Regions from separate parts of the Streptomyces sp. G7(2002) genome, predicted to be linked through region 1. Evidence: riboswitches for the same ligand, from Rfam matches in the RefSeq annotation. Region 1 holds a riboswitch; each other region holds the start of a gene.

The links. Region 1 has a riboswitch for glycine ahead of gcvP (aminomethyl-transferring glycine dehydrogenase). Riboswitches for the same ligand answer to the same signal wherever they lie in the genome.
Region 2: it holds a riboswitch for glycine, as region 1 does, so the genes downstream of both, cycA (D-serine/D-alanine/glycine transporter) here and gcvP (aminomethyl-transferring glycine dehydrogenase) in region 1, are expected to answer to the same signal.
Region 3: it holds a riboswitch for glycine, as region 1 does, so the genes downstream of both, NUT86_RS02805 (hypothetical protein) here and gcvP (aminomethyl-transferring glycine dehydrogenase) in region 1, are expected to answer to the same signal.

The regions. Positions count from the first base shown of each region.
Region 1 covers NZ_CP102609.1:1,628,455-1,631,721, forward strand. Annotated here, with positions in the region: gene gcvP (aminomethyl-transferring glycine dehydrogenase) at 1-1,880, opposite strand, end outside; glycine riboswitch at 2,069-2,165, opposite strand; gene NUT86_RS06210 (PRC-barrel domain-containing protein) at 2,280-2,663, shown strand; gene NUT86_RS06215 (DNA polymerase IV) at 2,573-3,267, opposite strand, start outside.
Region 2 covers NZ_CP102609.1:550,900-554,166, reverse strand. Annotated here, with positions in the region: gene gcvP (aminomethyl-transferring glycine dehydrogenase) at 1-217, opposite strand, end outside; glycine riboswitch at 270-367, opposite strand; glycine riboswitch at 368-463, opposite strand; glycine riboswitch at 827-923, shown strand; glycine riboswitch at 924-1,015, shown strand; gene cycA (D-serine/D-alanine/glycine transporter) at 1,291-2,775, shown strand; gene NUT86_RS02470 (polyketide cyclase) at 2,988-3,267, shown strand, end outside.
Region 3 covers NZ_CP102609.1:637,103-640,369, forward strand. Annotated here, with positions in the region: gene NUT86_RS02800 (L-serine ammonia-lyase) at 1-1,052, opposite strand, end outside; partial or broken gene NUT86_RS02805 (hypothetical protein) at 1,187-1,678, opposite strand; glycine riboswitch at 1,846-1,937, opposite strand; glycine riboswitch at 1,938-2,032, opposite strand; gene NUT86_RS02810 (hypothetical protein) at 2,565-2,774, opposite strand; gene NUT86_RS02815 (DUF4185 domain-containing protein) at 2,938-3,267, shown strand, end outside.

The DNA.
Region 1 (3,267 bases):
TCACCGGTCTTGACGACGACGACCTTCATTCCGGCCATCACGGCGCTGGCGGCGTTGGTGCCGTGCGCCGAGGACGGGATCAGGCAGACCGTGCGCTGCTCGTCGCCGTTGGCGCGGTGGTAGGCGCGGACGGCCAGCAGACCGGCCAGCTCGCCCTGCGATCCGGCGTTCGGCTGGATGGAGACCTTGTCGTAGCCGGTGACCGTGGCCAGCCGCTCCTCCAGCTCCTGGATCAGCGTGAGGTAGCCCTGGGCCTGGCCGGCCGGCGCGAACGGGTGCAGCTGGCCGAACGCGGGCCAGGTGACCGGCTCCATCTCGGTGGTGGCGTTCAGCTTCATCGTGCAGGAGCCGAGCGGGATCATGCCGCGGTCCAGCGCGTAGTCCTTGTCGGCGAGGGTGCGCAGGTAGCGCAGCATCGCGGTCTCGGAACGGTACTCGTGGAAGACCGGGTGGGCCATGTAGTCGTCGTGGCGCAGCAGCGCCTGCGGCAGCGCCTCGGCGGCGGCCGCGTCCAGCTGCTCGACGTCACCGTTCACGCCGAAGGCGCCCCAGACACCCGCCAGCTCCGCACGCCCGGTGGTCTCGTCACAGGCGATGCCGACCAGGTCGGCGTCGACCTGCCAGAGGTTGACCCCGGCCTCACGGGCGGCGGCGACGACCTCGGCGGCCCGGCCGGGCACCCGCGCGGTCAGCGTGTCGAAGTACGCACCGTGCACGATCTCCACCCCGCCGGCCCGCAGGCCCTCGGCGAGGACCGCGGCGTAGCGGTGGGTGCGCCGGGCGATGGTCCGCAGGCCCTCGGGCCCGTGGTAGACCGCATACATCCCGGCCATGACGGCGAGCAGCACCTGCGCGGTGCAGATGTTGCTGGTGGCCTTCTCCCGGCGGATGTGCTGCTCACGGGTCTGCAGCGCCAGGCGGTAGGCCTTGTTGCCGTCGGCGTCGACGGAGACGCCCACCAGACGGCCGGGGAGGCTGCGGGCGAACTGGTCACGGACGGCCATGAAGCCGGCGTGCGGTCCGCCGAAGCCCATCGGGACACCGAAGCGCTGGGTGGTGCCGACGGCGATGTCCGCACCGAGCTCACCGGGCGGGGTCAGCAGCGTCAGGGCGAGCAGATCGGCGGCGACGGTGACGATCGCACCCAGCTCGTGGGCCTGCTCGATGACGGCGCGGGGGTCCCGCACCGCACCGGAGGCGCCCGGGTACTGCAGCAGCACACCGAAGACACCGCGCTCGGCGATCTCGGCCGGAATGCCGTCGGACAGGTCCGCGACCACGACCTCGACGCCCGTGGGCTCCGCGCGGGTCTCGATCACGGCGATCGTCTGCGGCAGACAGTCGGCGTCGACCAGGAAGACGCCCTGCTTGACCTTGCCGACCCGGCGGGACAGCGCCATCGCCTCGGCGGCGGCGGTGCCCTCGTCCAGCAGCGAAGCACCGGAGGTGGGCAGTCCGGTCAGGTCGGCGACCATGGTCTGGAAGTTCAGCAGCGCCTCCAGGCGGCCCTGCGAGATCTCCGGCTGGTAGGGCGTGTACGCCGTGTACCAGGCCGGGTTCTCCATGACATTGCGCAGGATCACCGGCGGGGTGAACGTGCCGTAGTAGCCGAGACCGATCATGGACGACAGGACCTGGTTGCGGTCCGCCAGGCCCTGCAGCTCCTTGAGCACCTCGGCCTCGGTACGGGCATGCGGCAGGCCGAGCGCCTCGGCGCTCTTGATCACATCGGGTACGGCGGCGGCGGTGAGCTCGTCCAGCGACCCGAAGCCGATGTGCGCAAGCATCTTGGCCTGCGCCGCGTGGTCGGGACCGATGTGCCGGCGCTCGAAGGGGGTGCCGCGTTCCAGCTCGGTCAAGGAGATGCGATTGGTGGTCATCTGCGGGGGCCTCCTGGTCAGTACGACCTACGAGGGGCACCACGGCACGGGTGCCCGGACGGCCTCCCCCTCTGTCATCTCAACCTGAGAGCTTCACCGGCCCGCGCGTGGCGGTCCGGCTTTCACCGTCGGTGAGGAGGGGTCCCGGCGCTGTGCCTTCCGTGGCCCGCCCTGCTTTCCAGAGTGACCTCGTCCATGCGGTACATGTGCCTGAGAGATTCCGGGGAGGATTTGCTCCTTCGGCGCCCTGGTCGCGAACGGCAAGGACTCTCCCGCACGGGGTCTGCGGCCAATCGCCAGCCTACCAGCGCGCCACTCGAAGGATCCTTCGAGTGGCCAGGGCATGAAATGTGCCGTTTGGTAGTTGTCACAGGGCAGTTGCGACCAATTGGAGGGGCCGTGCAAACCGATATCGATCCCCGAAGCCTGATCGGCCGCAAAGCGTTCGACCGTAACGGCGCGAAAATAGGGACCATCGACGAGGTCTACCTCGACGATGCGACGGGGGAACCGGAGTGGGCGGCCGTGCGCACCGGACTCTTCAGCCGGGATGCGTTCGTCCCCCTGGAGCCCAGCAAGATGGTCGGTGAGGGCCTGCACATTCCTTACGACCGCAAGCTGATCAAAGACGCGCCGGACTTCGGCGTGGGCCGCCATCTCTCCCCTGAGCAGGAACTTCAGCTCTATCACCACTACCGTCTGGATATTGCTTCCCCGACCGATCCGGTGTCCCCCGGCTCCGGCGGCAAGAACTTCGGCAAGATCGCCGGCTCGGACGACTGACCACCCGCCGGCGCCCCGCCCACCAGCGGCAGGGGCTCTCCCGGCCGCAGCGCCGGGTCCTCGACAGCGAAGGTCCGCACCCTCCCCGGTGCGGACCATGGCGTTTCGAAGCGCACGGTCACCCTCCCCACCCCGCTCCCCTGCACCCAGCCGGCGCCGTACTCGTCGTGCACCACGTCCAGCCCCGGATGCCAGCGCCGCGGCCGCTCCTCCTCGGCCTCGTGCGGCTCCGTCCTCCCGGCGGCCTCCTCCGCCGCCGCTGCCGCTGCTGCCGCCGCGGCCTCCTCCGCCTCCCGCTCCGTCGCCAGCTGGGCGAACAGATCCTCCTGTGTGAAGTCCGCCAGGCCACTAACGCCCACGCCCAGCAGCCGCACCCCGCCCGTGGTGTCCACCGTCTCCAGCAGACGCACAGCGGCCTCGCGTATCACCGCCGGGTCGTCGGTGGGCCCACGGAGTGTCTCGGAACGGGTCAGCGTCGAGAAGTCGTAGTTGCGCACCTTGATGACCACCGTGCGCCCGGAGCGCCCCGCCGCCCGCAGCCGCTGTACGCACCGGTCCGCCAGCCGCAGCACCTCGCTCCGCACCCGCGTCCGGTCGGTCAGAT
Region 2 (3,267 bases), 1.1 Mb from region 1:
CGAGCTCCTGCAGCTCGGCGCGGGCTTCGGTCTCGGTGGCGGCGGCAGGCAGGTTCAGTTCGGAAGCGCTGCGGATGCCGCTCGGGACGGCGGCGTCGATGAGGGCGGCGAGCGTCGGGTAGCCGACTTCGGCCAGCATCTTGGCGCGGTCGGCGTCGCCGACGCCGATGTGGCGGGCGGCGAACTCACCCGACGCGGAGGACTCGGTGAAGGTCATGGTGGGAGGCTCCCTCTGGGGGCACCGCACATGCGGCGCCGTGGACGGGTGGCCTCCCCGCTCTGTCATCGGTACCTGAGAGCTTCACCACCGGGTCCGGCGGTTTGCACCGTGGGCGCAGGACATGACGTCCTGTCTTTCCAGAGTCGCCTGGCCGAAGCGGTAGTTGGGCCTGAGAGATTCTGGGGAGAGTTGCTCCTTCGGCGCCTCGCCAAGGGTGGACGAGGGCTCTCCCGCTTCGGTTCGAACAGCGCGATGTGAAGTTGTGGGGCCCGACCGTGAGGCCGGGGGGGCGGGGGAGGATTGGCTCCTTCGGCTCCACGTCGTCACATGACGTGGGCTCTCCCGCGCAGAGTCGTCAGCTGTGTAGGTGCTGTCGGATCTTTCCGGAGGCAACGTAAGGGCACCGGAAGACAGCCGTCAAGAGTCCGTCCGGTGTACGGGCCGGTAACGGATCGGCCCAGGATGTGCGCCTTGAGCTGCACAAACGCCGTGCCGAACGCCGTGCCCCACGGGGGAGCGCCGTACTACTCGGAAGTAGTGTCCAGCGTTCGGCCGGTCCCTTGACCGGTTGCTGATGTGGCCCTAGCCTCACCGCACATTGCCGTTCACCCCGGAGCGGGAGAGCACTGGATCAGCCAGACCCAGGCGCCGAAGGAGCAACACCTCCCCGGAATCTCTCAGGCACCCCTACCGCTCGGGCAGGCAACTCTGGAAAGCAGGCGCAAAGGCGCCTCGCCGACGGTGCAAGCCGCGTGCTGAGCGCGGCGAAGCTCTCAGGCTCATGACAGAGGGGGAGGCTCACTCGGCCGCACGGGCTCCTGCCCGTGCTCGACATTCGAGGAGCCCCTGATGGCTGTTCCGCCGCCTCTTCCCTGACCGCCACTGCCTGGCGGCTCCCGGGCTGATCTTCGATCTACTATGTGGGACCGTTCTGACGCCGTTCCGGTCGGCTGCCGCATGCCCGCGCGCGCAGCCCGCCCTGCCGCTCGCCCCCTGTGGGCGGGTGATCATTCTCCGAGATACCCCCTGTCCCGTGCCCGCACGGGTATTGAGATCTGCGAGGTTTGCCCATGCCTGAACGCAGTGACACCGGCTCGACGGCCGCGCCGGACCAACCGGCGGCCGGATCCACGCCCCCGCCCGAGGGCGAGCAACACCTCTCCCGTCAGCTGTCCAACCGGCACATCCAGCTCATCGCGATCGGCGGTGCGATCGGAACCGGCCTGTTCATGGGCTCGGGCAAGACGATCTCGCTGGCCGGGCCCTCGGTGATCTTCGTCTACATGATCATCGGCGTGATGCTCTTCTTCGTGATGCGGGCGATGGGGGAGCTCCTGCTCTCCAACCTGCGCTACAAGTCCTTCGCCGACTTCGCGGCCGACCTGCTGGGGCCATGGGCCGGCTTCTTCACCGGCTGGACCTACTGGTTCTGCTGGATCGTCACCGGCATCGCCGACGTCATCGCGATCTCCGGGTATGTGTCCTACTGGTGGCGCGACCTACCGCTGTGGATACCGGCGCTGGCCGCCGTCATCCTCTTGATCGCCTTGAACCTGCCCACCGTGAAGGCGTTCGGCGAGACCGAGTTCTGGTTCGCACTGATCAAGATCGTCGCGATCGTGGCGCTGATCGTTGTCGGACTGGTCATGGTGTTCAGTCACTTCCAGGCGCCCGGGGGTGCGGCGGCAAGCTTCTCCAACCTCTGGAGCGACGGAGGGTTCTTCCCCACCGGCCCCATGGGGTTCGTCGCGGGATTCCAGATCGCGACCTTCGCCTTCGTCGGCATCGAGCTGGTCGGCACCACCGCGGCCGAGGCGGAGAACCCGGAGCGGAACCTGCCCAAGGCGATCAACTCGATCCCGGTGCGCGTGATGCTGTTCTACGTCGTCGCGCTGACCGTGATCATTTCGGTCACGCCCTGGCGCGAGATCAGTGCGGAGCGCAGTCCGTTCGTCGTGATGTTCACCCTTGCCGGCCTGGGGATCGCCGCCTCGGCGATCAACTTCGTGGTGCTGACCTCGGCCGCCTCGTCCGCGAACTCGGGTATCTACTCCACCTCACGGATGGTGTACGGGTTGGCCCGCGAGGGCGATGCCCCGGCGCGCTTCGGCAGACTCACCTCCAGGAAGGTACCGGCCAACGCCCTGCTCCTCTCCGGGGTGTTTCTGCTCGCCGGTGTGGTCATGGTCGCCATGGACGACTCGATCATCGAGGCGTTCACCCTGGTGACCACCGTGTCCGCCGTGCTGTTCATCTTCGTCTGGTCGATCATCCTGATCAGCTACCTCGTCTATCGCAAGCGCCGTCCGCACCTGCACGAGGCGTCGAAGTTCAAGATGCCCGGCGGCATCGTCATGTGCTACGTCGTGCTCGTGTTCTTCGCGTTCCTCATCTGGGCGCTGACCCAGGAGCCCGACACGCTGCAGGCCTTGCTGGTGACCCCGGTCTGGTTCGTCATCCTCGGCATCGCGTGGGCGGGCCTCCGCCGCCGCCCGGGCCATGCTGCCCGTGAGGCGGCCTTCCGTTCCGAACTCCACAACGCGCAGCAGGACTGATACGGCCACCGGATCCATAACCGGCACCGATCGCGAGCGCCGTTCCCGGCGGATGGGAACGGCGCTCGCTTTCGATGTGCTTGGTCGCACGGGTGCGGGTTCCGCCCACCCGACCGATGAGTTTCGCCTCGACGCATCGTCTGCATGTAAGGAACGTCCCCCTTCCGCACCGGCGGGAGGCCCGAGATGAGATGACAAGGAGCGTGCACACCGTGGACCAGGAGAACGTGAGCGCCACCCTGACCGTCGCCGTGCCCGCCGCGAGGGTGTTCGCGGTGCTGGCGGACCCGACGACCCATTCTGCGATCGATGGCACCGGTTGGGTTCAGGAAGCTGCCGACCGGGCGCCGCTGACCGAGGTGGGGCAGATCTTCCGGATGGACATGTACCACGCCAACCATCCCAACGGTGACTACCAGGTGGCCAACAAGGTCCAGGTGCTCGACCCGCCGCGCGCCATCGGCTGGCTGACGGGGCAGGAGAAGGACGACG
Region 3 (3,267 bases), 990 kb from region 1:
GAGCCGACCTCGCCCTGGCAGCCGACCTCGGCGCCGGAGATGGAGGCGTTCTCCTTGAAGAGCATGCCGATGGCGCCGGCCGCGAGCAGGAAGCGGACGACCCCGTCCTCGTCGGCGCCGGGCACGAAGTTGATGTAGTAGTGCAGGACGGCGGGGATGATGCCGGCCGCGCCGTTGGTGGGGGCGGTCACCACCCGGCCCCCGGCCGCGTTCTCCTCGTTCACGGCCATCGCGTAGAGCGTGGTCCACTCCGTCGCCCGGGCGGCCGCATCCCCCTCGGAGCGCAGGGCCCGGGCGGCGTTGGCGGCCCGCCGGCGGACCTTCAGACCGCCGGGCAGGATTCCCTCACGGGACAACCCCCGCGCCACACACGCCTGCATGACCTGCCAGATCTCCAGCAGCCCGGTGCGGATCTCGTCCTCGGTGCGCCAGGCCTTCTCGTTCTCCAGCATCAGAGAGGGGATCGACAGGCCCGTCTCGCGGCTGAGGCTCAGTAGTTCCGCCGCTGTCCGGAAGGGGTACTTCAGGACGGTGTCGTCGAGCTTGATGCGGTCCTCGCCCACCGCGTCCTCGTCGATGACGAAGCCGCCGCCCACCGAGTAGTACGTCTTCTCCAGCAGCGGCGCACCGGTGGTGTCGTAGGCGAAGAGAGTCATGCCGTTCGCGTGGTATGGCAGCGTGCGGCGGCGGTGCAGGATCAGTCCGGTCGACTCGTCGAAGTCGATCTCGTGGGCGGTGCCTGTCTCGGCGCCCAGCAGCCGCAGCCGCTGGGTGCCACGGATACGTGCGACCTCCTCGTCGGCGCTCTCCACGTCCACCGTGCGCGGGGAGTGGCCTTCCAGACCCAGCAGTACGGCCTTCGGCGTGCCATGGCCGTGTCCTGTCGCGCCGAGCGAGCCGAAGAGTTCGGCACGTACGCAGGCGGTGCGAGGGAGCAGGCCGTCGCGTTGGAGGCTGAGCACGAACATCCGGGCGGCGCGCATCGGGCCGACCGTGTGGGAACTGGAGGGTCCGATACCGATGGAGAAGAGGTCGAATACGCTGATGGCCATGCCATCCTCCGTGGGTCGCTGGGGGCACCGGCCAGTTCGGGACGGTGCCGCTCAGACAGGTGGTGTGAAGCCGGGCAGGGGCAGCAGGGTGGTGGTGTCGCAGCGCGACGCACCGCCGGCCTTGTGCGGCGGTGTCAGCTCTCGTGGGCGTCGATCGACGGGCAGGAGCAGAGGAGATTGCGGTCGCCGTGCGCGCCGTCGACACGGCGGACGGGGGGCCAGTACTTGTTACGGCTGGTGGTCGTCATCGGGTATGCCGCGGTGTTCCGGCTGTAGGGACGCTCCCCGTCGCGGGCCGGCATCTGTGCCGTGTGGGGCGTGTTAACCAGCGGATTGTCGTCCTTCGGCCATACCGCGTCGCCCACCTTGTCGATCCCCCGGCGGATGGCGATCATGCTGTCGCAGAACCGGTCGATGGTGAGCCCGTCGGCTCCCATCATCCGGATGCAGGCCCAGGTGATCGGGAGGATCGAGGTGGATCCGTAGGGGGCTGCCGACACCGGCCCCCCGCCGTCGCGTTGGGCGGGATCCGGGTGCATCGGGTGTGAGGGCAGATACGGTGCGAGGTGCTCGCGTACGGCGATGGGGCCGACGCCGGGCCCTCCCCCACCGTGCGGGACGCGGAACGGCTCTTCGGCGTCTGGTCCGATGTGGCGTACGGAGAAGGGCGCGGCCAGTTCCAGAGCGGCGAGCGGCTGGCGGGACGGGGCGTCGGGGGGAGAGTCGGGGTGCGTCATGGAGGCTCCTCGGGCCTGGCGCGCACCGTCGAACGGGGCACGCGATCGAGTGAGCCTCCCCCTCTGTCATTGGCCTGAGAGCTTCACCGCGACGAGCGCGGCTTGCACCGTGGGCGAGACGCATGAGCGTCTGCTTTCCAGAGTCCACCTCCACTGCGCGGTAACGAGGCCTGAGAGTTTCCGGGGAGGATTTGCTCCTTCGGCGCCACACCACTGGGGTGTGGGCTCTCCCGCGCAGAATCGTCGGTGGTCTTTTCAGTTGTGGTTCGCCGCACCGTACGGTGATCGAGACACCGCCGTCAAGAGCTGTCCGCAGCGTGGCCCGCCCCGGCGCCGTGCTCCCACGACGCGGCCCTGACCTGCGAAAATGGCACGCTATCCGCCGCCGGCGGACGCCGCTGTCCGCGTAACGGTGAGTATCGATCGATCCCTTCCCCTACCGCCCGGGCAGGCGACTGCAGGAAAGCAGGCGCTGGTGCGTCTCACCCACGGTGCGAGTCGCGCTCATCGCGGTGAAGCTCTGAGGCCCGCTCGGTGGCGATCGTGCGCAAGGCCGCTGGACACTCCTCAACGGTGACAGTGATCCGCTGTACCCCGTCCGTGCCCTTCTTCGCGGTGCCGGTCGCAGGCCGGTCCGGCCGGTCCGGCCGGTCCGGCCGGTCCGGCCGTCGGGCCTGCGACCGGTGGAGCGCTGTCTCCGGCAGGCTGTTCAAGACAGCCGGTGGCCAGCAGGGACACTGCCGCCACCCACGCGATCCAGGTCGCAGTGGTGATGTCATGTCGCCGGTGCATCGCCGGCCTCCTCACTCGTGCGGCGAACGCGCAGTTCCCTGCGCAGGAGCAGCGGCAGCGCTACGAGCAGACCGAAGCCCAGCGTTGAGATCAGCAGTACGTGCGCCCGGTCCAGCCAGTCCGGGCCGGCGAACTGTGCCGAGGAGCGCCACAGCACTCCGCGTGTACGCGAAGCGGATGCGGGGGTGCGCATGAAGAGGGTGTGAAGACGCGCCGCGGCGTTGTGTGAGGAGTCCGCCAAAACCACCCGCACTCCCCGCAGAAGGACGAGATTCTCTCGTACGACCCTCGTCGAAGGAAGCGGCGCCGAGGGCGTCTCCGGTACAAGTGAGCCGACTCTGAGAGGCATCGACAGAATGACACGTTTACCGCAGGAGAAGGACGCGACGACCGGCGGGTACTCCCGCCGTAGACTCCTCAAGGCCGGCCTCGGCGTCGCCATGGGGGCGGGGGTCGTCGGTTCCAGTACCACGGTGGCGATGGCCGGTGGGCCCAACGACCCGTCCAGCCCGACGCTCGCGACCAAGGTGAAGAACCTCAGCGGCCCGGCCGAGACCGGCCCGTTCGCCTCACCGTGGACCGACCTCGGCATCCCCGCGTTGTGCCCGAATGGCACCATGCTGTTCGTCGGCGGCGACACCTTCAACGGCGATCATGTACCGCAGCCGGGCGAGCCCGCCGATGAC